2 regions of the Paenibacillus sp. NPDC057967 genome follow, and region 2 is predicted to be linked to the other one. Evidence: riboswitches for the same ligand, from Rfam matches in the RefSeq annotation. Region 2 holds a riboswitch; the other holds the start of a gene.
The links. Region 2 has a riboswitch for cyclic di-GMP ahead of ACFVSO_RS27280 (transglutaminase-like domain-containing protein). Riboswitches for the same ligand answer to the same signal wherever they lie in the genome.
Positions count from the first base shown of each region.

Region 1 (16,417 bases), on a different contig from region 2:
AAATACATGGCGGACTTTCAGCAGCCGAAAGCCTTACCTCACAAATGACCAATATTGATAAGAAAGTTGAAGAAAAAAACAAGCAATTAGTAAAGCGTGAGGATCGGTATTATCAGATGTTTGCTGCAATGGAAAAAGCAATCGCAAATGGAAATGCGCAAATGTCTTGGTTAATGCAACAATTTGGATAATGAAAGGCTGTGAGCAATATGGAGATATCAACCCATAATCAGCCAGTTCAGTCACCGGTGACAAGAGAAGCTGCCCCGTACATTCGTGTAAGCGGCGAATACCAAGTATTAAAGACGAAAAGTAAAAACAACATCTTATCGGTAAGTGAACAGGCTCTGGTCAAAGCAATTGATAAAGCTAACCAAGCAGTACAAGGAACAGAACATTCATTTAACTATAAAATACATGAGGCAACACATCAAGTAATCGTACAGATTTTGGACAGAAATACTAAAGAAGTTGTTCATGAGATTCCTTCAGAAAAGTTTATTGATTTAATTGAGAAATTGAAGGAATTAACGGTGGGGGCCATCATTGACGAAAAAAGGTGATATTAGATGATGCAACAAGCACAGAGTAATTATTTGCATACAAAAATTCAGACTTCATCCCCGGGTCAATTAACGTTAATGCTCTATAGTGGGTGCATTAAGTTTATGAAGCTGGCAGTCATGTGTTTAGAGAAGCGTGATTATGCAGGTAAACATACTAATTTTGTAAAGGCGCAGAACATAATTGATGAGCTTCAGTCAACCTTAAATATGGAGTATGAATTATCGTTGCAACTAAATAGTCTGTACATCTATATCAATGAAAGACTTTTTGAGGCGAATGCTAAGCAAGATCTAGAAGCGGCTGAGGAGTGCATCCGTTTAGTGACTGAGCTCCGCGATACATGGGCAGATGCGCTAAAAGAACTTGCACCCAATGGGCAGGTGGCAACAACATGACGACTAGCAGTGTAGAGTCTTTATTGCTGGAGTTGCTAGAGTTGACAAGGTCAATCAATCAACTTGATCTTGAAGAAGAAGCAAACTATGATTTGCTTCTTTCTCTTCAAGATCAGCAAGTTAAATTACGGGAAAGTATTAGCCAAATCATTGAATCTAGTAACTATATTTATTCTGAAGCTGATCGAGATATAATGAAGGAATGTATAGAACTAGAACACATATCTCGGAACCGCTATCTGCAATTTAAGACTCATGCAAGCTCAAAATTGGAGCTCATATCAGGAAGTAGAAAGTCGCGTGGAGCTTATCAAGGAGAATACATTCAACATACAGGCTATTTTATTGATAAGCAGAATTGAACGCTTGTAAAAGTCGGTAAAATAAACTAATATAGTAATTAGACCCATGAAAATAGTACTAAAATAGAATATTAGCAAAGCTATAGAAATATAGTGACGCAAAGCCATGGGTCTTAACTCTCGGTTCTTAAGTCCGAGAGAAGATTGCCAGGTTGCCCATTGAATTGGTAATCCAACAATAGCAACCTGCTATTGTTTTTATTTATATTAGAGGAGGAAAAACATGAGTAAGGTTAAGCAAAACATGTTGCTTTTGTTTATGCTATGGTTCGCTGTGAGTGGTGTTTTTTTAGGTCCTAAACAAGCAACAGCTTCTTTGATGGATTATGTAACGGTAACCAAAACCGCAAATCCAACAAAAATTTCAACATTAGAGGAGACGGAAATTACTCTGAATATTACAGGTACTCCGCCTGTAAATGTAGTGATGCCGAATGATGTAGTACTAGTTATAGACAAATCAGGGAGTATGGCACCTGGTTATAACAATGGTGAAGATAAAATGACAAATGCCAAAGAAGCGGCTAAAGGTTTCGTAGATTTAATGGATTTGTCAAAGCATCGTGTTGCAGTAGTGGATTTTTCTGGGTCCAATATGATCGATTCATTAGATTTTACAACTGATAAAACAACAGCGAAAAGCTACATTGATACGATACAAGCAAATGGTTCAACAGCAACAGGAGATGCAATTGATACTGCTAGAGCATTATTGGCAAATCATCGGCCTGAAGCGCAACCAGTTATAGTAATTATGACGGATGGTGATGCAACACAACCTTCTAATGATCCTTATGGCTATGCAAAACAAAAAGCTATGCAAGCTAAAGAAGAAGGAATCATTTTCTATACAATTGCACTGCTTAAGGCAACAGATGATCCGGCCACAAGCGGTCCGAACGTGTTGTTGAAAGAGATGGCTACAACTGCAAATCATCATCATTTTGTACTGGGCTCAACTGGCCTAAGTGAGATTTATGCAGCAATCGTAAGAGAGATTGGCTTAGCAAGCGCATATAATGTCGCAGTATCTGATGTTGTCGGGAGTAATTTTGAGATTGTACCAGGATCTTATGATCATAACATCCCTAAACCAACGGTAACCGGAAATACCCTGACCTGGACGTTTAATGAATTGAAAAATAATACACTTTCATTTACTTATAAGATTCGACCTGTGGATGCAACGGTTACTGGTAAATTCCCAGTGTCTCTTAACACTTCAAGCATTACATATTTAGATTATGCGGGGGCTAGTCGTGTCAAGAGCATTCCTAGTGTAAATGTTGACGTGAGGTTCCCAGCACCAACTATTACTTCAATTACAGAACCATCAGGTCATCCAGACGGAGGGGAAACAGTAACGATTCAAGGAGAGTATTTCTTGCCTGGTGCTGGAGTGACATTTGGGGGTAAGCAAGCAAGTCAAGTAACTGTAGTTAGTAATAATGAAATCACTGCAGTAACCCCAAGTGGAAAACAAGGTACTGTAGAGGTTAGAGTTACGAATCCTGATTCACAATATGCAAGCATTCCATATCAGTACAAGACCAATCCTGTCATAACTACATTTACTCCAAATAGTGGACCAGTAGCGGGCGGAGATATCGTCATTGTAGAGGGGAATTTTCTTGTAAAAGGTTTAAGTATTAAATTCGGAGACGTTCCGGCAACGATATCCTCCCATACGGGATTATCTTATATTGTCTTGAATACACCTCCAACTACAACAGCTGGTCCGGTTGATGTTACTTTCACGAATCCAGATGGCACGAGTACTACACTTGCTGACGGTTATACCTATATTGAGCCTGTTCAACCAGAGCCAGTAGTTTTATCTGTCACGCCTAATTCTGGAATAATTACCGGTGGAGAACAAGTATTTGTAAACGGGAAGAATTTTAATAAAAATCTTAAAGTGCTAGTAGGCTCCAAAGAGGCTGCTACCACTTTTCAATCTAAAACCCAATTAAGCATCATTGTGCCTCCTGGTGATGCTCTAGGACTGACCAGCGTATCAGTACGTGATGCAGAAGGCGAGTTGTATGTCTTGCCTGATGCATATACATACAATCCTATAGTATATCCGGAACCTACTCTTTCGAGTATCAGTCCAAATAGCGGATTGATTGCCGGTGGTGAAATAGTTTATTTAAGCGGTAAAAAGTTTGTAAGAAATGTTACAAAAGTATTTATAGGCGATAAAGAAGCGGAGATCATTCAATTTAATGCATCGCAATTAACGGTATCCGTACCAGCAGGGGAAGCTGCAGGTAAAGTGGATGTTAAAGTTGTAACGGACATCCATGAAGCGACTTTGCCACAAGCTTACGAGTATAAACTTCCGGTAATTCCAGTATTAGAGGTAACAAGTATATCGCCTAATCGTGGGTTAACCACAGGTGGCGAGCTAGTTAATATTACAGGCAACAACTTTGTTCGTAACGCAACTGTGACATTCGGTAATCAGACGGTTAGCACAACCTTCTGGAGTAAGACTCTTATTACTGCCGTAGTACCAGCTGTAAGCACAACAGGAACTGTAGATGTTATAGTTACTAATCCTGATGGGGCTACTGATGTGATAGAGAATGGATATGAATATATAGCTGTAACTCCGACAATAACGAGTTTATCACCTGCACGTGGCAATAAAACAGGTGGTGAAGTAATTTATGTATCTGGTACTAACTTTGATAGGTCTGCAGTGGTTAGCATTAATGGTATTGCTGCTACTACTGTCTATTTGAGTAAGTCCAGCTTGCAAGTTACCGTACCTGCAAGTCCAGTAACGGGGGAAGTACAGTTAGTTGTTACTTTAGGAACGGGCACATCAGCAAGTGCTGCATTCGTATATGACAACGGGCCTCAATTACCAGCCCCTACCATTAAAAACTTGTCACAAGCGACTGGAAAAGCAGGAGATTTCGTTTATATTACGGGAACGAACTTCAACAAAAGCTCTATCATATCTATTAATTCCGTACCAGTGACGGAACAGTATTACTACACTGCAAAAAGTTTAGCTTTTGTCCTTCCGGCTGGTTACTCAGGACCTGTTGTAGTAACTGTAACTAACCCAGATGGTCAAGTGAGTAATGAAGTTATAATCACATATAATTAAGGAATAACAAAGAAACAGCTTGTCTCAATTGAGACAAGCTGTTTCTTTGTACAAGGCTAACTAATTTCTAGAACGAGAATTAAAGTAGGAAGGAAAGGTTTTTCATTTCTGCATAAGTGGTCAAATAACTATCTAGAAATGATGTAGATTGCTCGGTCGAGCAGAAAGAGCGTACCCATCCAATTAGGTCATGGGTAGGTGCTAGACTAAGAGCGGCCTCCATGAATAATATGCCATCATCCGGATTTCCGTTCATTAGCTGCCATTGTCCTATGTTAGCGAGGCTGTCTTCAGATACAGCATCATTATCGAGAAGTATTGCAAATAATTCAATTGCTTCATTCCAATATCCTAGAGAGTACAAACGATTAGCTAATTGGTTTATCGTATGGCTGTTCGCCAGGATCTGTAAGAGGTCATAATAAGTATCAACATAATTATACTTTTTAAATAGTAGCAATACATCTGCGAGAAGACTTGAAGCTTCGTCAGATAATAATGGTTGGTATGTTGAGTCCTTACGAATATTCTGGAAATGAAGCCATAATTCTTCGCATGAACGGAGATTATCTACGTTTACTATATGTTTCAAATACGTATAGTCGTTGTAAATAATTGCAGCCGACATTCCAACAGATGATGAAAAGGCGCTTGAATCATTCGGGAAAATCGGTGATTTTGAATGACTGAGTAATTCATAAGATAGTTGGTCATTGTGCGAGAGAGAAATATTCAGTTTACTTAAATAATGTTTACTTAGAGATAAGCTTCCAGCTAATAATCCCATCTGAAATAGTGTTGCGTGTTCTATCTCATTTGTATTTGGATATAATTTCTGGAATAGCTGTATGATCGCATTATCTTGCTCATTTTGGATTAGCAGTTCGAATAATTGTCGGAGTACGTTATAATTTTTCGGCTGCAATTGGAGTAATTTGACCCAATATCGAACTGCTTCATGATTATTGCGAAGTTTAAAATAAATCATACCAATCATTCGCAGAGGGACAGTTGTACCGTAAGAAGGTTGTACTTTCCAGTAATCCTTCCCATCTTTTGATGCTGTCTCGGCGATTTGAATGGCGTCTTTGAAGTGCAGTATGGCTTTGTCAAGATATCCAAGTTGTTCAAAAAATACTCCGAGATAACAATGATAATCTGCAATTTTTGGTGATCTGTTAATAGCTTCAGTAATTAACTTATAAGCTTCCGGTAAATGCTGAAATTGAAGTTCAGTTGAAATTAAATTATCTAAGAGATGTGAGTACCATGCGTCTTGTGGTTTGCTTGCTGCAAAGCTAGTGCGATAGTATAATAAAGCTGCTTCATGATTGTTTACACTATTATATCCATTGGCCAGTATAAAGCAAAAATAAGGATCTGATAGTTTTTGAGGAGTCTTCATAGACTCCAGAATATTCAGGTTGCGGTCTGATTTATTTTGGCTCTTTACTCGAACTTCTGTGTATCCATCGTGATATATGGGGAATTGAAACTCTTTTAATACTAGCGAGCCATTATCTTTCGTTAGTTGCTCATGGATTGGATTTATATAATAGATCCCTTTGAAATTCGGGAAAATTCGAGCTCCTGAAGATATCATAATTTGGGATGCGTCAGCTGACTTTCCGGTAAAGTTGTGTATCGGCAATAAAAATGTGGGCAAGTGATCTGAGTCCCGATAAATAGATTCAAGTGTGTCTCGAAGTGAAGAGTGATCTGAGTGATTTAAATACTCATCAGCATCGAGTATTAATATCCACTTGCCGGTTGCGTGTTGAATGGATGTGTTTCGCGCAGCCGCAAAGTTACTATTCCATTGAAAATCAAGCACATGTGTAGTATATCTAAGAGCAATGTTGCGTGTGGAGTCGGTAGAGCCAGTATCAACTATTATGATCTCATCTACTAATCCATTAACGCTATCGAGACAACGAGCAAGAACTTGTTCTTCATTTTTTACAATCATGCATAAGGAAAGAAGTTTAGTCATGTTAACCTCCGATGGTTAGATCATTATATTATATATCGGTTTACGTCTGACGATAAATAAGGTATTCAGTTTTGGAAGGAAGGAGCACCTGATGATAAAGTTATCTCTAGTCATGATCGTTCGTAATGAAGAGAAAGTGCTGGCCAGATGCTTGAACAGTGTACTTACAGTGGTTGATGAAATAATTGTGATTGATACAGGCTCGACTGATTCAACTAAGGAAATCGCTTCTGGATTCGGAGCGAAAATCTTCGAATATGAATGGCAAGAAGATTTTGCTGCTGCAAGGAACTATGGGCTTGAACAAACGACAGGACAATGGGTTATTGTGCTGGATGCTGATGAGTATATTCTAAATGACTGTGGCGATACTATACGGACTTTTATAAGCGAGCGTCAGTCAATTGGGAGAATAAGAATTACTAATAAATTTGTAGGGGAAAACGGATTGGCCTTTTCTAATGTGTATATTAAGAGACTGTTTCCTGCACATTGTCGATATGTGGGGAGTATCCACGAACAGATTGCTTCCGATCTTCCGAGTGAAATCATTGATGTGAATGTTTTTCACGATGGATATTATAATACTAATAAATCTAGGAGAAACATAGATATATTAACGAAGGAATTAAGTAATCATCCTCAGGATGCCTATTATTTATTTCAGATTGCTAAAGAATTTAATGCCTTAAAGGAACATAATCGTGTTTTTGATTATTTAAGTAAGGCTTATCAACTAATGCAAGGCAATGAACCATTTGCACCTAATATAGTGGTGGATTATATGTATTCAGTAAACGCGACACGAAACTTTGAAATAGGACTTAAGGTTATCAATGAATGGCAAGAAACCTTAGCAAATTTTGCGGATTTCCACTTTGTTTGCGGACTTTTTTACTTGGATCTAATGATAAGCAACCCAGAACGGTATATTCATTATCTTCCCAAAGTTGAAGAATGTTATTTACGTTGTCTGACAATTGGAGAGAACAGTACTTATGCAAACGTTGTTGGTACAGGAAGTTTTTCGGCGATGAATAACCTGGCTGCTTACTATGAGGTTACCGGACAGAAGGAGAAAGCGGCTGCTTTTTTCGAGAACGCAAAGAATACCAAGGCGAAATTTGAGTCATCATTAACATAGAGAAAATCTAGGTATACCGCACATGTATTCGCTTACAACAAATTGTTTGACAATTCCATGATTTCGGTGGTATAGTCAGATTGTGGGCCAGACCTTAAGACGCCTCACAGTATTTGAAGATGAAGGGAATGTTTGCGAATGCAAGGTAAAGTTAAATGGTTTAACGCAGAGAAGGGTTATGGATTCATCGAGACTGAGCAAGGCGGCGACGTATTTGTTCACTTCTCCGCAATCCAATCCGAAGGCTTCAAAACACTCGAAGAAGGCCAAGCGGTTGAATTCGACATTGTAGAAGGCGCACGCGGTCCACAAGCTGCAAACGTAGTCAAACTGTAATCATCCGGCTATCATTAGCCACTGTATAGATGGTTCAATTGACAGTGCCTATTACACTCAAGCTCCGGTTCTCCGGAGCTTTTTTCTGTTTGTTTAAATGATAGAAAAGTGTACATTAAATAGGGCCGAAAAGTCTGTCACTTTTCAGACATTAAAATTCTGAAAATTCCAAATACACTAAAAACTCTTTTGAATTAGGCTCCTGCATATGCTATAATAAGAGCATGTAAAGGAGGAATGCCCCATGAATTACAACATTCGAGGTCAACGCTTTCAGGTGACAGAAGCTTTGAGAGATTACACCGAGAAGAAATTAAGCCGATTGGAGAAGTACTTTGACGCCCCAATCGCCTCCGAAATCACAGTAACCTTATCCGTGACGAAAGGTCAGCACGCAGTAGAGGTTACCATTCCGCTAGTCGGCGTCATGCTCAGAGCCGAGGAGAAGAGCGCAGATATGTACGCTTCGATCGACCTGGTGGTCGATAAGCTGGAGCGGCAGATCCGCAAGCACAAAACCAAAGTCAATCGCAAATTCAGACAGGGCAGCGGAGTGAGAGCCTTGTTCCGTGAAGAAGGCTCCGCAGTTAGCGTACTTGAGGAAGAGGATGATCTGGAGCTTGTACGAACCAAGCGGTTTACGTTGAAGCCGATGGACGTGGAGGAAGCCATTCTCCAGATGAATATGATCGGACATAACTTTTTCGTATTCGCCAATGCCGACAATAAAGAAGTCAATGTCGTGTACAAGCGCGATGACGGAAAGTACGGATTAATTGAACAAAACTGAGTCCTTTCCATTTATAATCAAATTACATTGAATACTGATAGCCCCGCTCCGATAAGGAGCGGGGCTTTTTTGATTCGCGAGGCATCGTTGAGCGTTGTGGAGCTGAATGGTTTACATAACCGCTGAATACAAATGTCCCCTCCCCTTATTGATAATGATAATCAATTTCAATTATAATGAAAGGACAAAGCCGGATATCGGAGGATGGATATGTCTTTAAATGAGCTAATGGTGCTGTGGAATCATATGTATATCAAGGTGATGGATGTCCGGCGCTGCGAGATGTTGCCGGGCGAAGTGGGATCTGGCCATGCGCTTCCGGCGCATGCCTTTTTGTTCAGTGTACGCGGCAGTGCGCAGGTGCAAATCAACGATGTTCGTTATACGGTTAGCCGTTGCCAGCTCATTCACGGGTCCAAAGGCGCTGTGCTTCGAATGGCCGCTTATGACGTACCCTTCGAATATTATCTTCTCTATTATAAAGCCGAGATGGCCCGATCCTACCGACAGGAAATTGCTTTTTTGACAGAGAGCAGCAATCGCCTGTTGGCTCCATACTGTTTTGTCCCCCATGAGCCGGTATCGCTATTGCACAAGCTCGATGAACTGCTGGCCATTTGGAATAGCGACAGCCCCGATGCTTTTAGGCAGTTTCAGGCCAAAACGCTATTTCACGCTTGGGTTTGCGAGATGCTCCGGCAAATGGGTGAGCAGTCGGATAGCCGCTATGAGCCGGATCTGGTCGGTCAGGCTACACGTTACATTTACGCGCATTACAGGGAGCCAATCACGCTCGATTCTTTGGCCAAGGCGCTGAATTATAGCGTGCCCTACATTACAAAGCAATTCAAACGGCAGACAGGCAAGAGCCCCATCGATTTTTTAATTGGCGTGCGAATCGAAAAAGCGAAGGAGCTTCTTCGCCGCACCGATACCTCCGTACAAGAAATTGCCGAGGGCGTCGGATATGCGGATCTGTCCTATTTTGCGAAAACATTCAAAAAACATACGGGTCAAACGCCCCTTCAATATAAAGAGAACGCGGGTGGTGTGCATGAAACAAGAGCAGATCGTTATATAAACAGGATCAGATCCTCCCTTGTTCCGAGGAAGCGTCGGAACTACAATTTCAATAGTGGTGAGAATGATTATCACTATAATGAAACCAACAAGGGAGAGAATACAGAAATGTTTCTTTATGAGAAAAAAGGAAAGCTCGCCATGATTATGATGGGGATTATTCTATTGCTCAGCGCATGTTCCGGATCAGGGAATGCGGCCGGCGGTGCCGGGGCTTCAAATACAACAGCAGCAGCAGCGCTGCAGGGGGGAGAAATGTCACCGACGGAGACAGCTGCGAATGAACAGGCATCACAGCAGACATGGCCAAGGACATATAAGGGCGCCATGGGCAAAGACATCGTCATCGAAAAACAGCCGGAGCGGGTCGTTGTGATGCATTTTGCGATGATGGAGTATTTTTTTGCGCTGGATACGCCGCCGATTGCATCCACGCTTGCCGACCGCATCCTGTCGTCCTTCGAGACGCTGCAGCCTTATGCGGAATCGGCCGGTGTGACGGATATTGGCCAAGTGGTTACGCCTAATCTGGAATTGATGACCGAGCTGAACCCGGATCTGATTGTGGCGTTTGCCGGCACACATAATGAGGCGTATGAGGATTTGAGCAAGCTGGCGCCGGTCGCCATGCTCGATACTTCCGAGATGGGCTGGAGAGAAATGCTGCGCGAATATGCTTCACTAATTGGCAAGGAGCAATTGGCAGATGACTATATCAAGGATTTGGAAGCATTGATGAGCGAAGCAAGAAGCGAGCTTGCACCTTATCAAGGCAAAAAAGTGACGTTCCTCCGTCCGGCGGACAACGGCAACACATTTTTTGTACTCGACGAAAGCTCCGTCGAATACGTATACGACCAGGAGCTCGGTCTGGGCCTCCAGTCGCCGGGCGAATATAAAACCCAAGAAGAAATGGTCTCGCTGGAAGGGGTCATTGAGCTGAACCCGGACATCATTTTCCTGGTAGACTATTTGGACAATATGGATACCCACTTTGCGGAACTGGGGAAAAGCAAGGTGTGGAACTCGATTAATGCGGTCAAGGAGCAAAGGGTGTATCCGCTGGACGTCTCCATTGACGCCGGAGGACCCCTTGCTATCCGATATGTAGTCGAGAAAATGCTGGAGTATTTGACCCCTTAAGGAAGAGGGAGAAGGGGAGGCTTCATATTATGAAAGCTACGTATGTGAGCGATAGGTTTCAGGATCATCGGCTGCATCTGTATTTGCCTGAAGGCTATGAGATCGGTGAAAAGCATTACCCCGTTGTATATGTTCAGGATGGAGGAGACTTGATTGATCCTGAGCATAGCGATATTTTGCAGCGGATTGGAGCGAGGTCGGCCGAAGGAGGCATGCTGGAGTTCCTGTTTGTCGGCATCGAACCGCTGGACCGGAATGACGAGTATACGCCGTTCATTGCTCCCAATGTGTTCGAGCCCGGCAAGCTGTTTGGCGGCAATGCTTCTCAATACGCCGAGTGGCTGGCTACGGAGTTGAAGCCGTATATCGATGACCGGTTTCGGACGCTGCCAGAAGCGGAGCATACCGGCATTATGGGGTTTTCCTTCGGCGGGCTAATATCTGTCTATACGGCGCTGTTGTACCCCCGCCAGTTTGGCAAAATCGGAAGCTTCTCCGGTTCCTTCTGGTATCCGGGCATCGTGGATTGGATCAAGCGGCTAAAGCTCCAGCCTTCGAATCAGCGCCTTTACATGAATGTGGGCCATGCTGAAGGTTCGGAGCGGACCAACGGCCAGCAATGGATGGTTCCGAACAATCGAACCTTATGGGCGTATTTGAGCCAATACAATATGACCCCGGAGACGGTCAAGCTGGATATCTATGAAAGCGATGTTCACTCGTTCGAAAAGGGCGTCCGGTATGTGCCGGATGCTCTGGCATGGCTTTTCGGGAAATAGCCTTTCCCGGTCCTCTCGATCGCGCTGCCCGGGGTACATTGCGGCAGGGTCTACAAACTGTTACAATTTAAAACAAATAGACCTACTACCGAAAGAGGGGAAAACCATGCTCGGACTGGTTAAGAAAATATTCGGAGACGCGAATGAACGCGAAGTCAAACGCATTCAACGCACTGTTGATGAAATTAATAGCATGGAATCAAAGTTCACGGCGCTGACAGATGAGCAGCTGCGCGCGAAGACGGATGAATTCAAGGCTCGCCTGGAGAAGGGCGAGGAGATTGACGCTCTGCTGCCGGAAGCTTTTGCGACCGTACGGGAAGCATCGAAGCGTACACTCGGCATGCGTCACTTTGACGTACAGCTGCTTGGCGGCATGGTGCTGCATGAAGGCAAGATTGCCGAGATGAAGACTGGTGAAGGTAAGACGCTCGTAGCGACGCTTCCCGTATATCTGAACGCTTTGCTTGGCAAAGGCGTGCATGTTGTTACGGTCAACGGATATCTGGCACAGCGCGATAGCGAGATCATGGGCCAGCTCTATAACTTCTTAGGGATGACAGTTGGATGCAACCTGCATGGCCTGTCTCATTCTGAGAAGCAAGAGGCTTATGCTTGCGATATCACATATGGCACGAACAACGAATTCGGATTTGACTACCTGCGCGATAATATGGTGCTGTACAAAGAGCAGATGGTACAACGTCCTCTTTATTATTCCATTATTGACGAAGTGGACTCCATTCTCGTGGATGAAGCGCGTACCCCGCTTATTATTTCGGGACAAGCTGCGAAGTCGACAGAGCTGTACCATGCAGCGGATCGTTTTGTGAGCCGTTTGAAAGTAGAAGAGGACTTCACGATCGACATAAAGCTTCGTAATACAATTTTGACCGAGTCTGGGGTGGAGAAGGCAGAGCGCGCCTTCGGCATCGAGAACTTGTTTGACCATGCCAACGTAACCGTCAATCACCACATTCAGCAAGCGCTGAAAGCGAACTTTATTATGAAACGTGACGTCGATTACGTCGTGCAAGAAGACGAAGTCGTTATCGTCGATGAATTTACGGGCCGTCTGATGTCCGGCCGCCGTTACAGCGATGGCTTGCACCAAGCGATCGAGGCGAAGGAGCAGCTCAAGGTTCAGAACGAAAGCATGACGCTTGCCACGATCACGTTCCAGAACTACTTCCGTATGTACCGCAAGCTTGCGGGTATGACGGGTACAGCGAAGACGGAGGAAGAAGAGTTCCGCCGGATTTACGGTCTGGACGTAATCCAAGTTCCGACGAATCGTTCTATGATTCGTAAGGATATACCGGATGTCGTGTACAAATCCGAGAACGGCAAATTCAAAGCCGTTGTGGAAGAAATCGTGAAACGCCATGCGAATAAGCAGCCGGTGCTAGTCGGTACGATCTCCATCGAGAACTCCGAGAAGCTGTCCGAGATGCTGAAGCGCAGAGGCGTTACTCATAAAGTCCTCAATGCGAAGTTCCATGCCGAAGAGGCAGAGATCATCTCGCGCGCGGGTCAAGCTGGCTCCGTCACCATCGCGACGAACATGGCTGGCCGGGGTACGGATATTTTGCTGGGCGACTCCGTTGGAGAGCTTGGCGGACTTCATATTATCGGCACAGAGCGTCACGAGAGCAGACGGATCGATAACCAGCTTCGTGGTCGTGCCGGTCGTCAAGGCGACCCGGGCTCCTCGCAGTTCTATCTGTCGCTCGAAGATGAGCTGATGCGCCGTTTCGGTGCTGAGAATATTATGGCCATGATGGACCGTCTCGGTCTGGAGGAAGACCAGCCGATCGAGAGCCGTATGATTTCAAGAGCCGTTGAATCCGCCCAGAAGCGGGTAGAGGGCAGCAACTTCGATACGCGGAAAGTCGTCTTGCAATATGACGACGTGATGAATCAGCAGCGTGAGGTTATCTACAAGCAGCGCCGTGATATTCTGGAGTCGGCGGACATCCGCAGCGAGGTCATGGAGATGATCAAGCCGGTCGTTGATCGTATCGTGGATGCACATTGTTCCGAAGATATTCCGGAGGAGTGGGATCTGCAAGCGATCGTGGATTATGTCCACGCCAATCTGCTTGAGGAAGGCTCTCTGAAGAAGGAAGATATCTGGGGCAAGGAAAAAGAAGAAATTAACGAGTTCCTGCTTAATAAAGTCGTTGCGCTTTACAACGAGCGTGAAGAGGCGCTTGGACCTGAGACGATGCGTGAATTCGAGAAGGTTGTCGTGCTGCGTGCAGTAGACAGCAAGTGGATGGATCATATCGACGCAATGGATCAGCTTCGTCAAGGTATCCATTTGCGGGCATACGGCGGTACCGATCCGCTTCGCGAATATCAATTCGAAGGCTTCGAGATGTTCAAGGAAATGATCGAGACGATCCAAGAGGAAGTCGCAAAATATATTATGAAGGCACGCGTTGAGAGCAATCTGGAGCGTCAAGAAGTCGTGAAAGGCCAGACGACCTCGACAAGCGGCGGCGGCGAGACACAGGAGAAACGTCCAGCGAAGCGTGAAGAGCGTGCAGGACGCAACGATCCTTGTCCATGCGGCAGCGGCAAGAAGTATAAGCAGTGCCACGGCAAGTAATCTAATTTGAGGTGAAGCGAAGCCATGATAGACATTACGGTCAAACAGGATTTGCGTGAAATGGCGAAGCGTCTCCAAGAACTTAGGGGGTCTCTTTGACTTAGATCTGAAGCAGGAGATGATCGCCAACTTCGAAGAGAAGATGTCGATGCCCGATTTCTGGGACGACAACGAGCGGGCGCAAGCACTCATTTCCGAACTGAACGCGGTCAAGTCGGTCGTAGAGAAATATGCGAAGCTGAATAACGATCATGAAGAGCTACAGATGATGCTGGAGCTGGCCGAGGAAGAGAATGACGAGTCCATGGAGCAGGAGCTAAGCGAAGGTGTCGAGCAGCTGCTGGGCCGGGTAAGCGACTTCGAATTGCAGCTTCTGCTGAATCAGCCTCATGACAAGCTGAACGCTATCGTAGAGCTGCATCCGGGCGCGGGCGGCACAGAGTCCCAGGATTGGGGCATGATGCTGTACCGGATGTATACGCGCTGGGCTGAGAAGCGGGGCTTCAAGGTCGAGGTGCTGGATTATCATGACGGAGATGAGGCTGGTATTAAAAGCGTCACGATGCTGATCAAAGGTTATAACGCATACGGATATTTGAAGGCTGAGAAGGGCGTGCATCGTCTTGTGCGCATCTCGCCGTTCGATTCCGCGGGACGCAGGCATACCTCCTTCGCCTCCTGCGACGTCATGCCGGAGATCGACGATACCATCGAAATCGAGATTCGGTCGGAAGATCTGAAGGTCGATACGTACCGCGCAAGCGGCGCCGGCGGACAGCATGTCAATAAGACAGAGTCGGCGATCCGGATTACGCATATGCCGACAGGCGTCGTCGTTGCTTGTCAGCAAGAGCGCTCACAGATTGCGAACCGTGATCGGGCGATGAAGATGCTGAGGTCGAAGCTCTACGAACGGAAGATCGAGGAGCAGATGAAAGAACTGGCCGAGATTCGCGGTGTGCAATCGGACATCGCGTGGGGCAGCCAGATTCGTTCTTACGTATTCCATCCCTATAGCATGGTCAAAGATCACCGCACCTCGGTAGAGACCGGTAATGTAGGCGCCGTAATGGACGGCGACCTGGATGCGTTCATTGACGGATACTTGCGTAACCAGATTCGTCACGACGCATAATGAAAGATACACGTTTTGCATAGCATAGAGGAAGAGTTCCAACACTGTAATGGTGAGGGAACTCTTCTTTTTGGAATAAGGAGATGATACGAGTGGAAGTGGGAAAGATGAGACGCGGTGACCTGGTAAAGCGAAGAAATCCGCAAGCGCAAATCGTATGGAACATTATGCAGTTATTGCTTGGGGCAATGATTGTAGCGCTGAGCTTCAACATGTTTTTGGTGCCTAACGGCATTGCATCCGGAGGTGTGTCGGGTATTTCGATTTTGGTGCAGAAGCTGACCGGTATTATTCCAGCGTTAACGCAATGGGCGATTAATATTCCGTTGTTCATTGGAGGTCTGCTGCTGCTCGGACGGAAGTTTGGCGCCAAGACGCTGCTCGGCACATTATTGCTTCCGTTATTCGTCTTGTTGACGGCTTCTGTGCCCGCACCGACAGATAATCCGATCCTGGCTGCCATCTACGGCGGCATCGGGGTTGGCCTCGGCCTTGGACTGGTATTTCGCGGCGGCGGTTCTACAGGGGGCCTCGACTTAGCAGCTCAACTGCTGCATCGGTTTACCGGCTTGCCATATAGCTTGGCTGTTGTCTGCTTCGATGGCTGCGTCATTATCGCCGCCGGATTTGTCTTTTCGCCGGAAACGTCGCTTTACGCGTTGATCGGATTATTTGTAACCAGCAAGACGATCGATTTTGTGCAAAATGGCCTTCAGCTCTCCAAGGTAGCGTTCATTATCAGTGAGCATACGGAAGAGGTGGCGCAAGCTATTCTTCACGATTTGGACCGCGGCCTAACTCGCTTGGACGGTCATGGCGGATACACCGGCGCAGGACGCACCGTACTGATGGTCGTTGTTGGACAGAACGAGGTATCTAAATTGAAGCAGCTGGTCAGATCTATTGATTCAGGCGCTTTTGTCATTATTAGCAATACGGCTGAGGTGCTTGGGCA
Region 1 covers NZ_JBHVQB010000010.1:158,891-175,307, forward strand. The annotation lists gene fliD (flagellar filament capping protein FliD) at 1-191, shown strand, start outside; gene ACFVSO_RS24480 (flagellar protein FlaG) at 210-563, shown strand; gene fliS (flagellar export chaperone FliS) at 570-962, shown strand; gene ACFVSO_RS24490 (hypothetical protein) at 959-1,324, shown strand; cyclic di-GMP riboswitch class I at 1,388-1,484, shown strand; gene ACFVSO_RS24495 (IPT/TIG domain-containing protein) at 1,548-4,448, shown strand; gene ACFVSO_RS24500 (glycosyltransferase) at 4,528-6,441, opposite strand; gene ACFVSO_RS24505 (glycosyltransferase family 2 protein) at 6,533-7,585, shown strand; gene ACFVSO_RS24510 (cold shock domain-containing protein) at 7,724-7,921, shown strand; gene hpf (ribosome hibernation-promoting factor, HPF/YfiA family) at 8,166-8,711, shown strand; gene ACFVSO_RS24520 (helix-turn-helix domain-containing protein) at 8,922-10,934, shown strand; gene ACFVSO_RS24525 (alpha/beta hydrolase) at 10,964-11,713, shown strand; gene secA (preprotein translocase subunit SecA) at 11,820-14,327, shown strand; one part of gene prfB (peptide chain release factor 2) at 14,352-14,423, shown strand; one part of gene prfB (peptide chain release factor 2) at 14,425-15,462, shown strand; gene ACFVSO_RS24540 (YitT family protein) at 15,570-16,417, shown strand, end outside.
Region 1: it holds a riboswitch for cyclic di-GMP, as region 2 does, so the genes downstream of both, ACFVSO_RS24495 (IPT/TIG domain-containing protein) here and ACFVSO_RS27280 (transglutaminase-like domain-containing protein) in region 2, are expected to answer to the same signal.

Region 2 (16,417 bases):
TTTTAAAAAAGTTTTCATAGAATATTATCTTCATATATATACAACCATTCTAGCATTGATTCTTCATTCTTTTTCGCATCTATATAATGAAAGGCATGCGGGGATTGCTCTGACCATAATAGCCGTTTGCCTAGTGGAGCATCTAACGTTTCATAGTACTCTTCTACAAGAGAAGACATCAAATGGCGTTCTTGCCTTCCATGAATAAATTGCACGGGAACCGATAAGCTTCCGGATTCCTTACGAAAGTCTATCGATTGAATCTCTTTCAGCAATCTCTCATTGTAAGCCAGCTTAAAACCCGATACCAAAGAATGATAGACATCATCTTTGGTGATTGCCCGTCTTCCGTCTAATGAAACATCTACGCATCTTCTTGTCGTTTTTGCGTTCGCTTCTTCCAACAACCACTGATAGCACAGCTTGTCATTCTCTGTCCAATTCACAATTTGCTAAAAAGCCTTATGGGATGCATGGTATTCCGAATAAACACATATCAGCTTGAGGCCAAGTATGGTTCCTCATGAAGGAATTTTATTTGAATAGGATTTGCCCATCCCTCTTTGATCCCAATATACAACTGTAATATGCTTCACCAGCTCCTTTGTACACGTGACTAGTGTATAATCTACTCCCCTACACGACACCCCGGGAATGGGCATACTCGGTCCCCCATGCAAAAATAAAAGAATAGGATTATTTTTCGAATGACCTTGTATAAGTAGCGTCTGATCGATGCCACCGATCTTCAACGTCTCAATAGCCTCAATTCGTTCACTTGGTAGCTTATAATCTCTTGTGCGCCTGCTGCTTATCCGCATCCTTACCATCCTCCTTGGGCAAAATTCTTTCTATAAAGAACTCCGCATGTTCATCCATCCGCCTCTCCAATTCTGCCATGTCTTTGTCGTCATATTGATGCAACTGGTATTCCGCATACACGGCAAACACCGTATATTGATATTCATAAGCTAGTTGTCTTGGCGGGAATGGATGGATCAACCTTTGTCTATCATGATTTGAAATGCGCTATCCACAAATTGCAGAATTCCGAACGCAGGTGGAAACATGTTTCTATACACCTCACGATACTCAGCAAAAATCGAACTTAAAATGTGTTCCTTGTTTTTGAAATGATAGTAGAGCGTGCTCTTCTTGATTCCTACCAGTCCAGTAATGTCTCTAATCGAAACTGCATTGAATCCCTGACGAGAGAACAAGTCAATCGAGACCTCCATAATTTTCTCCTTGGTACCTAACTACACCACCTCCCTCTTCATTTAACGAACGTTAGATAGATAAGCAGTAGTCTCTGAAGTTTTAGACAATATAAAAAGCCCGCCATTCGGCGAGCTTCTATAATATGATGGCTGGATTACATAGCACTGCTAATATTGCTTCGCTTTTGTATACATCTTGCTGTCTTTGATCATGGCTGCCTTCTTCTTGCTTTGTACTGTTCCTGCATCAAGTGTCGTGTCGATCGTCACCCATTTGCCGTTCAGATATACTTCATTCCAGGCGTGGTACACATCCAGGTACTCTGTCTGACCCATGACCAACTTAGTCGGGATGTCCATACTGCGAAGCATAGCTGCGAATAGAGAGGAATATCCGTAACAAATGTCTTTCTTAGAATCAAAGGTTCGTTCAATGCTAGGGAGATAATCGGACGGTACATTTTTGGCAAGTGCCTGATCATATACGATATTAGCTGTAATGAAATCATACACGGCCTTTACCTTTTCCTCGTCTGACTTCTTCCCTTTCGCGAGCTCCTTCGCCTTCTCAATCGGCTTATCCGAGCTTGTCCAGCGTATATTCTGAATGGAGTTCAAATATATGATATTTTCATCCTTCAGCTTCAAATGAAGCTTGTCTTGTTTCATTACCTTATAAGACTTCCCTGAGACATTCTCTAGCAATGAGACCGTATACTCCCCATTCCCGAGCTGCAGTGGAAAAGATTCAGTTTTTTGACCAACTGCTAAGTTGTACGTATAGCTCTCTTGGCCCTTCGTGATCATTACCTTTGTCTTTACGTTATTCTTCACATCATAGGAGACTGATATAACTCCACTCGATGCATTTGACTTATCCAACCAGCTATTGCCGGCATTAGCATATGATGTTGCTATAGGTACGGTTGAGAACAGAAATAATGCCGCAATAAATAGCAGAGTGAACTTACGCACGAACAACACTCCTTTCGGTAGCTGGCTGCCATCATCCAGAAGGCCCTATAGCTTTGCGTCCCTGACTTTCGCCAGGTTTGCCATTATCGAGTCTACTATTCGACGATTCGTTCGATATAGACCTATTCCATGTTCGATATAGTCCTATGAAAACAAAAATAAGCATGTCCATTCGGTAGCTGGCTGCCATCATCCGGAAGGCCCTATAGCTTTGCGTCCCTATCTTTCAATAGGTTTGCCGTTATCGTGTATTGCTTATATGGTTCTATACTACCACATTTTTCTAGTAAATCAATAGATGACTTGTCCAAATCTGGAAGAATAGCATTAGGACTGGACCTTTCTGTCGAGCGAGAGAACTAGCGCGTCGAAGAGATGAACAGCTGTGAAACTCGATGCCTCTGCTTAAGTCGGATGAACTGAACAAAAAAAAGGCTCCCCTGGCCAGAAATGACCAGGGGAGCCTAACTATAGTGTTAGCTCATTTGCTCCAGTATTTTCTTGCCTGCTTCTAATTCTGCTTCAAACTCATTACGATACTGAGCTATAATATCAGTACTATATCCATTTGCTTCGAGTTTAGAAGTGGTATCAGATACTAGGGCTTCGAATTTTGATGTACAACTATTTACCTTCTGAGAAATTTTTGTCTTTATTTGCTTTTGTGCATCATCATCAGCAGAAAAATACTCCAGTGCCAAATTTATAAGTTCCGTCTTGCAGCTGTCACGCAGTACTACTAGCTTACTTTCTGCATTAGCTGTAATTTGCTCATAAGTCTGCTTTGGAACTTCTTCTCCAGGTGGCACACTAGGTGGCACTTCCACTGATCCATTATCGCCTGGTTTAGTCTCCCCAGATTCACCCTCACGGTAGGCTTTTGACTCTGATGTTACAGTTCTTGTTTTGTCATCCCATGTAATTTCACTGCCTACTGACTCCGATAGAAACCGAAGCGGAACATAAATTGAGCCTTTATAAATGAATATGGACTGGCCCTTTGGAAGACTTTTTTCTTTTCCATTAAAAACGAGCTTTGCATTAGCTTGTTTCATTGATAAGGCAATACTCTCGTGAGGTTTCTTGGTGCCACCCGTTACTAGGAGCAACTCCTTCTTCAACTCGGCTAATTCTTGCGTATTCGGATCGTTAATCGAAACCATGAACTGCTCTGCATTCCATCCAACTGTTTTAAGCAGGGCATATGAAATATATCGGATTGGAATATAGGTACGCCCCTGATAAATAAATGAATACTGGCCATCCGGAAGCTTTAGTTCTTGTCCATCAAAAATTAGATTTATAGGTTGTGTCTTGATTTGAGCTGGCTTAGAAGCTGGTTCACTAGCTGCCCACGCCCCTGTAGGTATAGAAGCAACCACCAATGCAATAATTAATGACAGTAGAGCAAAGTATTTATTTTTCAATTATTCTGCCTCCTATGTATTAAGATGTTAGTGCAGCCGCAATACTTCCCATAGCGGCCGATCGAGCGTCGGCTTTTGCCTTTTCGTAAGAAGCGCTCCAGTTCGGCATTTCTTTTTCGTTAATACTTTCCTTCTTGTAATCTGATTTTGCATTTGCAAGAATAGATGAGAATTTCGCATCACACTCTGCTTCTGCTTCTAATACTTTAGTCAAGAAGTTTGATTGAATGGTTTCCAGACTCGCATCTTTATTTGATTTTAGTTCCGCTACGATTTGATTCATTAAAGTTGCACTCTTCGTCTTGCAAGATGCCGAAAGATCAGACATTTGCGATTCATATTTGGCATCGATCTTTTGTTTCGCCTTTTTCTGTTCATCCGTTATTTTTACAGGCTCTTCGTTTTTGTTATCTTCATCAACTTCAGGTGTCTTCACATTTGTATCTCCTGGTTTTGGAGATGGTGTCCCAGAATTATTACTCCCCGTATTTGCATTGGGGTTCTTCTTTTCTTTCAACATTTCTGCCCATTGAGCTTCAATCAATTTTATCTTCTCTGGGTCCCTCTCCCCTACCCACTCAATAGGGTAATCTGGATTCAGAATATGAAGCGATTTTCCATACTTTACTGTAATGCTTCTTAGTAGCTCTATTTCCTCTGCCGATAACTTAGATAACAACAAATCTCTAATTTTCTGCTTCTCTTCATTGGACAAATCATAATTTGCATTTCCTTGCAAATAGGAAATTTCTTTAAATGACAGACCTGAATTAAGCAAAATTGCAGCTACGTCAACCGCATCTTGGGTTTCGATATCCTCACCGCCAATGAGATCACTCGCTTTCTCAACAGGCTTCTTGATGATTACGGGTATTTTGGGAGTCTCATGAGGAATATTCTCTTGTCCTTCAATTTCATGTCGGGCAGCAATATCTTCGATGCTAATTGACTTAAGATAACTATAAATATAAATTAATATGCTTATCCCGATAATTAATAGAGCTCCTACTACAATTGCAGTCCATTTTAACCAGCGACGCTTTTTATGCTTTGGTTTTGTTTCAAATGATTCTGTCATTACTTCACCTTCTGTTAGTTGAATGTCTTACACTATTAATAGACGAAGTTTTTTAGAAAAAGTTGCCACGTTTTTTTCTTAGATGTTTGTACAGCTAGCTGCCACTTCATCCCAAGTAGAAAATGCCGTCTTAATAGACTCATTTTGGGACTCTGTTTCAGATTCGTGCTGTACAATAATAACCTCAACAAAATCTACTGCTTTTATGGCATGCATCGTTTTGCTTGGAATATGAAGAACATTTCCCGCCTGCACTTGCATATAATACCCGTTCTGGACAAACTCTCCCGTCCCTTTTACAACAGTCCACACTTCATCTCTGTTAGTATGCATTTGATAAGAGAGGAAATGACCAGGGTGAATACCAATTCTTTTTACGGTCACTCTGCGACCATTTGTATATTCCTCACGATCTAATACTCGTATCCATCCCCACTCTTTCTCTAAATAGCGCGGACTCTGTGACTGGTCGATATAATCCTTAAGACGAGGACTGGCTTTTTTGTCGGATATAAGAATACCATCAGGACTAGCCGCAATGATAACATTGGAAACTCCAAGTACAGTTATGGGCATATCAAGCTCATTTATAAGATGTGTGTTACTACAATCCTCACTAATTGTTCCTATGCCAATCTGGTTATCTTTCATCTCATCTGTAAGTGTGTTCCACGTACCAAGATCCTTCCAGTACCCTTCATAAGGAATGACTATAATGTTTGAAGCCTTCTCTACTACCTTATAATCAAAGCTTATTTTTGGAAGTTCTGCATAGTTGGCCATCAAAACGGAATAATCAGTGGAATAATTTTCGTTTTGCATCAATTTAATTAAGTACCCTAGCTTAAAAGCAAAAACGCCGCAATTCCAATAGGCTGATTGCTCAATTAGTTTTTGAGCATCTTCCTCTGATGGCTTCTCCCTAAAATGGCTAACAGAATAATATTCAGATCCGTCTTCCTGATCCTTATCAGGCACAATATAGCCGTACTTCGAAGAAGGATACACCGGTGAAGCACCAATTAACGCAATATCTGCATTTGATTGATTAAGTAGTACTTCCGTTTTCTTTAAAATATCAAAAAAATGATCCTCTACATAAGGATCAACAGGAAGGATGAGAACGGTCTCGTCTAAATCAACTTTAGCTATGGAATATAAGTAAGCAGCCGAAAGCGCTATTGCAGGAAAAGTATCTCTTCGTTCAGGTTCAATTACAATAGGAACATCTGAGTTTACTTGACTGCGTAAATTCTCAACTTGAGAATATCCTGTTGCAATAAATGTTTTGTTTTCTAGCCCGCTTTTGGAAATTTGGGACCATACACGCTGAACCATAGAAACATGCTCATGTTTTTCGTTTTCAAGCACCTTCAAAAATTGCTTGGAACGAGTATCATTAGATAACGGCCAAAGACGCTTACCCGAACCTCCAGATAATAATACTAACTTCATTTTTAACACCTCTGTCGTAAATCTCAGCGAGAATTTACTCTATTTTGGTTGGATTCAAGATTAATAATCTCCTGTAATCCTTGTTTAATTGGAATTCTTGGTTGCCATCCTAAAGCCTTGATTATTTGATGATTATCTAATCTACTGTGGACAATGTCTCCAGAACGCATATTTTCGTATAAAACCACCGGCTTAATTCCGGCTACCGTTTCAATAGCGACAATTAATTCATTTATACTTAGAGAGGTATTTGTGCTCACATTAAAAGTCTGGTTATCACCAGAAGTTAGTGACATCAAATTCGCTTGAACAATATCCGAGACATTTACAAAGTCTCTTGTTTGATTGCCGTCTCCATAGACGGTGATAGCTTGATTTCTCATTACTCTATCCATGAATATGGATACAGCACCGCCCTCACCTTTAGACGATTGTCTTACACCATATACATTGGCATATCTAAGAATGGTAAACTTAAGACCGCATAATTGCTGATACGTCTTTATATATATCTCTGGAACGTACTTTGAGATACCATAATTAGATATGGGAGCTATGGGATGATTCTCATCTATAGAATGAGATTGAGGCTGCCCATACACTGCCGCGGAGGAAGCATATACAATTTTTTTAACCCCATATTTCTTGCAGTTCTCTAGTACATTTAAAGTGCCAATAATATTAATATTGGCATCATCACGGGGGGAAATCATTGATTTTTGAACGTCAATTTGGGCTGCATGATGAATAACATAATCGGGACTCTCTAATTCAAACACATGACTCAACTGTTCACTTGTTATATCGCAATTATAAAAACTTGCATGTTCAGATACATGTTTCAGCATTCCCGTTGATAAATTGTCGACAATGATTACCTGATCCCCACGTTCTATCAGACTGTCTGCAATTTGAGATCCAATAAATCCGGCCCCGCCAGTCACTAAAACTTTCATAATGGTGCATCCCGCCCTATTAATTGTCTGACATATTTGGTGTTTTCCTTATTTTTAATTTTTAATTTCGCTACCGCATTGGCAACATTCTGACTATAATCATCCAGATTTTCGTAGAGCTCTTTGAAGTTGCGGAAAAGCAATTCGGAATCCAGATCTATATCAGCCCAGTTATCTCCATCCCCTACTCCTACACTTAGCCCCTCAAGCCCAACACTTCTCAAAAACTCATATACCTTGTGATGATAGACGATTCCCAATGATGGAATACCCAAAGTAGAGGAAATAATAATAGAATGCAATCTCATTCCAATCATCAGATCAATTGTATTCATAATTTCTAATTTTTCGTTTATCGTCTTTCCTTTATTGACCACTGAAACATTGCTTGAATCATTAAGTTTCTCAATTATTTCTTGATTAAAATTGTAGTCATACTCATCTTCCATAGGAATAAAGATGATCTCGAGTTCATTCTTATAGTGGTCATTTATTTTATTAATTAGCTCTACAATCGCTTGAAAATAGTTATTATACTTGTTTCTGCTATCCTTCCATAACCCACTTATAAACAATGGTGCTATGGAGATTCCAATCCTTCTCTTAGAAGAGCTCACCTTGTTATATTCGGAAGGCAACGACAGGCTTACAACGGGATCCGTTGTAACGACTACATTATCAATTCCACATTTCTTAAGCTGCTGATAAGACTCCTCGTCCCTTACCGTTATAACATCTACATACTTTAGCGTGTCCTTAACTCTATTCATATAATGAGGATGAATAAATGGCCCTGCACCAATTGCATAAATCATTATTTTCTTTTTAAACACTTTTTTATACAAATAGATTTGCCATAACCAAGGTTTAATGGCTATAGGATTCCAATCAGACAAGAATCCTCCTCCACCTATTAATATTAGATCTGCGTCTTTGATCGCTTTAATTGTTTTAAAAAATGCTGGTATTCTTCCTTTTACAAATAGAGCGACTATGCCTTTGAACGTAAACGGCAAATGTCTCACCGCATGAATACCTTGCTGCTCTGTATATCCCGGGTCAAAACTCATCGCCGTTATTGCAGCATTGTCCAAGGAGCTACGAATTTCTTCACTCATGCAATTAAGAATGACTTCGTCCCCTAGATTTTTATAACCGTACCATCCTGATATAACAATCCGATTCATCAGATCCTCCTAGTACTTAACCTGTAGTCCATTTCCTGGTACTCTTCACATATAGCATCTAACATGAACTGAAGTGTAAATTCTTGTTCTACTCTTGATCTTGATCTTCTCGAAAAATCCAATCTTTTATCATAACTCATTAACAACATCTCAATCTTTGTACTAAATTCACTTGGTAAGGGTGCGTTAACCAAATAACCATTAACATCATCCTGAATCGCTTCTCGAATTCCGCCTACATTAATCGATACTACTGGAGTGCCTTTAGCCATTGCTTCAATAATGGTCATAGGAAAAACTTCCCTCTTGGAGGTCAGTAAAAGAATATCCATTTCCTGAAGAAAGCGATCAGGATCAGAAACATTACCCAATAAGACCACATCGTCTCTCAAACCGTTCTCTTTTATAAATGTCTCTATATTCTTCCTTTCAGGTCCATCTCCAGCAATGTAGTATTTTATTGGCCGATTACTATTTTGCTTTAATAATAGCGCAGTATCCAAAAATAAACTGTGATTCTTTTCTTCTGATAATCGTGCAAGGATACCAATATTAATAATTCGGGTGTGGTCTACGGGCATATGATATTCAAACTTTTCTAGCTCTACCCCATTATAAATGGTGCGTATCTTCTCTTCCTTAACACCTAGATTTAACAAATTATCCTTTTCAAAGTTACTTACCGTTATTATTTTGTCCACAAAAGTATTTAGTATAAATGAAAATAATTTTGGTTTTTTCTCGAGCATTGTGACATTGTGCTTAGTATACATAACCTTGACGTTCCAGAAGAACAACTTAATAACAACCATATATAATGCTATTCTTAAGCAATTCGCATGAACCACTTTGATATTGTTTGTTAGGAGTATTCTAACAATATGATAAATATTAATAAGATGATTTTTCCGGGAGAGAAATTTGAATTTATCTTTATTCTTAAGCCGATCATATAACTCTCCAGGCCCGGCTGCAGTATACATGTCAATTTGGTTTTTATTCACATTATTTTCTATTGTAGTAAAGTAAATTTCTGCACCGCCCGTAGTGAGCTTGTCCATGAGAAAAAGTACTTTTGTACGCATTGGTTTCCCTCCTCATGTTTCCTCGCTTTTCCTATTGGACAGTAGATGCATAAAGATAAAAATGAAAATATACATATTATTTGGATAGAATTCTAGAATATTATTAAAGAACCCACCAATCGCTATGAGAATAAAAATAAATAAAGGGAAAAACTTATTCGAAAAATTTGTATTGCGCATAAGTGATTGTATGCTGTATTTCAAATAACTGAAGAACAACAGGAATAGAATACCCCCGCCTAATAGGCCAAACCATATAAATGACTTTAGGAATTCATTATCTGAAAAAGTGGTTAACCAGGTACCACTTGACACCTCACTATTTAACTTAACGCCTAATAAAGGACTATCACGTAAAATATTTAAACCTGCGCCCCATTTTTCAAGCCGCGAATTGTCAGTAATATCTGCTTTGAAAAAATACAACTCATTAAAATTAAAATAAACGAAAAACAAAAGAAGTCCTACAACCGAACTAACTATTATTCCGTAGAGCCAAATTACTTTCCCTTTATAGATGTAATACATCACTGTAATTACAACCAATAATATCAAAGTAATATAAGCTGACCGGCTAAAGGTTAGAATTATAGAGGATAATTGAAGGAGAACTATTCCCCATACAAGTAATGAATTATACTTTTCCAGTAACTTTTTTATGTATAATAATAAAACTATCAGTACGGCTATATAATAGTATGCAGCTGCATTAGGGTTTGCAAAAATGGACATAAGTCGGACTTTTCCAAGACCAGGAATTGAATATTGTAGCAATGTAGTATAATCTACAAAGCCAAAGTAATTGCTGGTTAAGAAGGAATATATGCCTATTAAGGTAACTATGCTGCTGCTGATAAAAACCGTCCTCACGATTTTTTCAATGCTTACATTAAACTTGGCCATGAACATCCATAAGACGGCCGGCACAAAGTAATAATTGTTTTTTACCAGCCATGCTACTGTGGTCGATACATCGGATAGTTCAATTATTTTCAGTCCAATTATTAAATAAAAAAAACAAAGCAAGTACATTGGCCACAACTTTGTTTTTTCCATTTTGTTTTTATTTGCAACTACAGCAGCAATCGCTACGGCATAGAAACTTAAGGAGAATATATTCATAATACTAATATCTAATATTCGGATATCTAAAATACTGTCGATTAAGAAAGTAAAAGGTAGTAAGAAAATGTATATTAAAAATAATAGTATCACGTTGTTTTCTCCTTGTTTCTATAGACTTACTCTACCGGGAATTAATAAGGGACAACAGTTTGTTTGATTGACTTAACCATGAATACTCTTTCTCTAACTCTTGGCGATTATTAATGTCATCCTTGTACATATCATAATCCTTTAAATAGCGTGCAATCTTTTCAATAAATTCGTCATCATTGTTTGCTTCAATCATGTATTCCGTTTTTATTGAAATTCCTTCAAAACTGATACTGCTCCCAATAATCAGTTTATTCATAGACATTGCTTCTAAAATTTTATTTTTCATGCCAGCACCAGAATACAACGGTGACACAAACACACTGGACTTATGGACGTAAGACCTTATATCATCCACAAACCCTGTGAATGCAACATGCTCACTCGTGAAGCTTTTTAAATGATCTGAGGGGTTTTTTCCAACTACAATGCACTTGATATTATTCTTATACTCTACAAGCTTTGGAACTATGTTTTTCACTAAATGTTCAGCCGCATCTGCATTGGGTTTATACCCTAGATTTCCTACAAATACTACATCGTAGATTACGTCCTCAGAAACAGGCTTAAAGTAATCTAGATCCACTCCATTGTTAATATAGTCGCTAATGCCTTTAAGATCCGGGTAGATCTGTCTATCGTGATATAGATCAACCTCAGAGATGTATAACAGCTTCCCAAAATGCCTCATATTCTTTCTGAACATGTTATGATATACTCGTTTTTTCAAATGCAAAATTACTTTCTTTAAAGGTGACGATTCATTTTTCAAATACGAATCAGTCAATTTGAATGGGGAATCACAAACAAAAAAGATCTTATTTTTCTTTATAATTGAGCAATACTTAATCATTGGAAGATCATGAATAAAAACAAAATCATATTCATTTAATTTGTTGCTGACTTCTTCATTATAAAGCTCCAATGATTTCACTGATTGCATGCTCAATAATGCCTTTATTTTTAAGATCAAATGGTTGGGCGGACGATGATTGATTATGATAATATCATTAAATATTTTTTTCAGCTGGTTTAGGCTATGAGCTTCATCCTTCTCTTCAGCTGTTTTAATATAGACGATGTCAATTTGAGGGCCATTCATATTTTTAAATAAATTTAGTATAGTATTAGCGCCTCCGCTTTTATGAGCGGGGTATGGTAATTCTTTGGTTAATATTGCTATTCTCATTAGTAATCACCTATAGATTAACTCATATTTGTCTACGACTTTCTCAATTGAAAAGTTTTCTTGCACCATGCTATAAGCTGAGTCCACCATTCGTTGGGATAGTTGAGAATCCTTCAACATTAGATGCATTTTCTCTGCAAGCTGTTTATAAGAGCCATTGTCAAACAGCATCCCTGTTGTCTCATCCTCGATAATCTCCCTTGGCCCATCACAGTTTGATGCAATAACTGAACATCGTGCTGCCATAGCCTCAATAATAACCATACCAAACGATTCATTACGTGAGGGAACAACTAAAAGATCCATTTCAGAAAGAATATCTGGGATGTCTTGTCGTTCACCCAGCAGCTTCACCTTTGTATATAAAGAGCTATTTGTTACTTCATCTACAACATCATCCATAAACTTCTTATCACTGCTATTGTTAAATGTCTCGCCTCCTATGATAAGAAAAGTTGTATTGCTATGATCTCCTCGCATGAGGAGTTCTTTAATTCCTTTAATGTAAATATCATGACCCTTTATTTCTTGAAATCTGGCAATCATTCCAACCAGTTTATGATTGGCATCTAACCCTAGTTCATGTCTAATTTTCTTGTTATTCACTTTATAATTCTCGATTTTAATCCCCAAGTATATTTGAACAATTTTTTTATTGTCGATGCTATAGCGCAATAAATTAGATTGTACATTTTTAGACACTGCAATTATTTGGTGACATACCGTATTAAAATAAATTTGTTGCCATGTACTAAATGTGATCCACTGTCCATGACAGGTATAAATAAATTTCTTGCCAAGTATCAAAGACATCAAACCAAAAGGATAACACTGGCCATGTGAATTAGAATGTACAATATCGTACTTCCCTCTATGCAAAAATATAAAGATCAGTATCAATACCATTGGCAACAGAAAGAATGTTTTTTTCTTTGCAAATAGCCGATTGTTAATTTGTACGTTTACGTTTTTATTCTCTAAGATGTCTACCAGCTTTCCTCGTGTTGGAGTTACTACCGTTATTTCATAATCCCTGTGATTCAATTCTTCAATTATATTAATAAGGCTTGTTTCTCCCCCGCCAATTCCAACAAGATCCGATATAAATAGGATTTTTTTCATCTATGCATCCTCATCTTTATTAGCCTTTGAAAATTTCCGCTTTTTCTATAAAAGCTCGATCTGATTGGTCAATATATTTATGTTTAATCAAACCTTGCTTTCTATAGTTCATATAATACTGGCCTTGTTCTTTTAAACGTTCATAATGCTCTTGATCACGATATTTTATTATCTTGGCTGGATTGCCGCCTACTACAGCACATTTAGGCACATCCTTTGTGACAACCGAGCCTAGCCCTATTACTGCTCCTTCGCCAATTCTGACACCAGGAATAATAGTTACATGGCCTCCAATCCATACATTTGATTCAATATAAACAGGGCGTTTAATCGATACTCCATCATAAGGCAGCGTATAAGCATCCTCGTATCTATGATTACTAGTATGTATGCTTACCCTCGGACCAATAATTACGTTATCTTCAATCGTAAGACCGCCCACACAGGCAAAGTAACTCTCATGTCCTATGTACACATTATGTCCAATTGACATGTTCTCTGGATTGAAAAATGAACCGCCAGAAATTTCAACGTTATCTCCCTTCAACTTGAACTTAATTTTATTAGGATTACGCGGATTCAAAAAATGATATACGGAACGGATTGCTTGATATGCCATTTTCTTTATCATTTTTTGGCCTCCAGTTATTTATTGGGCTAGTTCATTTATGTATTTTTTGGTCAGTAATATGATAAAAACTGCAGCAAACAAATACACACATAAACTTGTTACAGATGCACCTATGATTCCATACTTCGGTATAAGCAAGAGATTAAGCACTACATTTATGAGCAATTGAGATAGATTAAGTAAAGTAAACATCTTTTCTTTTCGAAGTGAATATAAAATTAAGCTGAGTGGGTTAATAAATACGCTTATAATGTAAGTTGCGATCAATATTCTAAACGCAGGTACAATGCTGGCGTAATCATTACCTAATACAATGTCCACTAGCAACTCAGAGCAAAACATGATGATTAGAAGCATGATCAATAATACGGGTATAAACATAAGAACTTTTTTGTAATAGTTCTTAAAATCATGCTTTCTTTGCAACTGTGCGACCTTAGGGAGTAACACAGTTGATATACTCGCTGAAATGACCGGGAAAATCATTGCTAATTGATTTGCACTCGCAAATAGACCAACTTCATATGAAGAGTGGAAATATTGAATCAGAAAAATATCTGTTCGCGTCAATATAATGACCGACAAGCTTGCTATTAATGACCACTTCGTAAATGTGAACATGGAGCCTAGCAGTTCTTTTCTATGAAGCAATAAGTCTTCCGTTTTGACTGATAGCTCTGTATAAATCATTTTAAAGAAAATGAAAAAAAATAAGACAAACGGAATAATGGCATATATGATTAAATACCAATCCAATTGAAAGTTACCAGCTTGGATCAGAATAAAACAAAGCACAAATTTTATTACGTTATTTGAGAAATCTAGTATAGAGAACAGTTTTAATTTATCATATATTTGTAGAAAACTATTAGAATATCCAAAGAGCGATAGGCCAATTGATAATATAAATGCCAAAACAATAAAGTAAGTATGGTCCTTATTATTAAAGACCAACTCAGCAATATGACCTGAGAAGAAAAGTGACACTATAATAATTAAAGCTGCAATGGATAGTTTTAAAAACAAGGTATATCTATTAAGTATATTCTTCTCTATTGAGCCTTTGCTTCGCTTGGATGCAAGAGTAACATAGCCTGTGTTAAGTCCCATGTCTGAAAACTGTGCCGCCAAGGTCATGATACTAAGTAAAGTTACCCATAATCCAAACGTCTCGGGCATTAAAGCTCTTGCTAACAATATATTTGTTAGATAGTTTAGTCCCTGACCCACTACCTTACTCATAAAAACACTAATGATAGCAACTAGATTCTTATTCTTCATTTTGTTTTGCAACCTTTAGCGTGGAGTAATTAAACTAATATTTTTTTCATCCTATCATTCATACGCTGTTGATTAAATTCATCCTCAATAAATTGTTTTGCATTCCTTGCAATAGACGCATTATATTCCTTATCTTGAATGAGCTTAATGATTTCTGCTTTAATTTCCTCGTTATCATCTGTCGACACAATATTAACTTTATGAGTAATATTGATTCCTTCGGAACCTATTGAATTAGTCGCTACTGGTATTCCTTCAGCCATAGCTTCAATGATTTTGGTCTTTATACCCGTTCCATAAACAAGTGGAGCTATCATTAATGCCGAGTCAGAGATCTCCTGTCTGACATCTGCAACTTCTCCTGTAATAATAATGTCAGGATACCGTTCTGCTAATAGTCTTATTTCATTCGACGGACTCTTGCCAATAATGTATAACTTCAGTGCGGGTAATGACTTTTTTAAATCCAGCCACATTTCCTTGCAAAAAAACAGCATAGCCGAGACATTATGCGGAATATCCATTCTCCCTACAAAAACCATTTTGTTCTCATCAAACACGCGTGGCTTCTGCGTCTCCGTCTTCTCAAATATCATAGGAATGCCAATACATGAGTTATGGCCCGTTTGTTCTTTAAACCTTTGCGCTTCAAGGGGGGAGGTAAATAGCAGATGATTAAATCTGCTGGACACTTGAATCTCATATTTTTTGAGCAACACAGACTCATTTTGAATAATTGCATATTTTAAAAGACGGCTATTTAAAATTTTCCGCAAAAAAGGAGGGATATTCTTTTCGAACCCCCCAAACATACTAGGTATATATTGAAGCCATTTTAGTTGCCTTTGGTATCTGACAGACAACAAATCATCATAATTTAATACATTTACGTGATTGGCATCTACCGTATATTCTGCAACCCGTACCATATCATATATAACAATATCGGGTTTATAGGATTGAATATAGGATTCTACCGTACGATGTGTCTTCTTGCTATAAAATACCGAGGTTTGGATAGGCCATTTTCTTCGGATTACAGAATTCTTCAATATATTTAGTATCTTCTCCACAAAACCTGGTTTCTCCAACATGTGGACTTTATGAATTTCTTTCGGAATTTTGTTTACAACTTCGTGTTTGTCCTTAAAGGTTAAATTAATAATCTGCGATTCCGGATGTATTTCTTTAATTTGTTTAATGTACTGCAGAAGAATATTTCTTCTGCCATCCGTATTAGGAAAAGGCGGTCGGTTGGTAATAAAGAGTATCGTCTTCATACTTCTCCTTTAATACTATGCATGGGTTAGACCCCATCTTTGGATTTTATCATGACACTTACTGTTTTAAATATGATTTTAATATCCATCCAAATGGTTCTTTTTTGAATGTATTTTAAATCAAGATCAACCATCTCTTTGAAGCTCAAATTATTCCGTCCACTTACCTGCCACAAGCCGGTACACCCTGGAATGACACGCAATCTCTTTTTGTCTCTTGAGGAATATTCCTCTACTTCTCGGGGGAGTGGCGGGCGAGGCCCGACTAAGGACATATCACCACGAATCACATTCCATAACTGTGGCAATTCATCGA
Region 2 covers NZ_JBHVQB010000014.1:363-16,779, forward strand. The annotation lists gene ACFVSO_RS27265 (hypothetical protein) at 15-446, opposite strand; gene ACFVSO_RS27270 (hypothetical protein) at 787-1,002, opposite strand; gene ACFVSO_RS27275 (TetR/AcrR family transcriptional regulator) at 999-1,238, opposite strand; gene ACFVSO_RS27280 (transglutaminase-like domain-containing protein) at 1,389-1,889, opposite strand; cyclic di-GMP riboswitch class I at 2,209-2,287, opposite strand; cyclic di-GMP riboswitch class I at 2,367-2,445, opposite strand; gene ACFVSO_RS27285 (copper amine oxidase N-terminal domain-containing protein) at 2,672-3,622, opposite strand; gene ACFVSO_RS27290 (hypothetical protein) at 3,642-4,700, opposite strand; gene ACFVSO_RS27295 (sugar phosphate nucleotidyltransferase) at 4,779-6,155, opposite strand; gene ACFVSO_RS27300 (NAD-dependent epimerase/dehydratase family protein) at 6,179-7,111, opposite strand; gene ACFVSO_RS27305 (polysaccharide pyruvyl transferase family protein) at 7,108-8,298, opposite strand; gene ACFVSO_RS27310 (glycosyltransferase family 4 protein) at 8,298-9,383, opposite strand; gene ACFVSO_RS27315 (O-antigen ligase family protein) at 9,396-10,598, opposite strand; gene ACFVSO_RS27320 (glycosyltransferase) at 10,630-11,787, opposite strand; gene ACFVSO_RS27325 (glycosyltransferase family 4 protein) at 11,794-12,909, opposite strand; gene ACFVSO_RS27330 (acyltransferase) at 12,929-13,540, opposite strand; gene ACFVSO_RS27335 (oligosaccharide flippase family protein) at 13,559-14,821, opposite strand; gene ACFVSO_RS27340 (glycosyltransferase) at 14,851-16,101, opposite strand; gene ACFVSO_RS27345 (sugar transferase) at 16,128-16,417, opposite strand, start outside.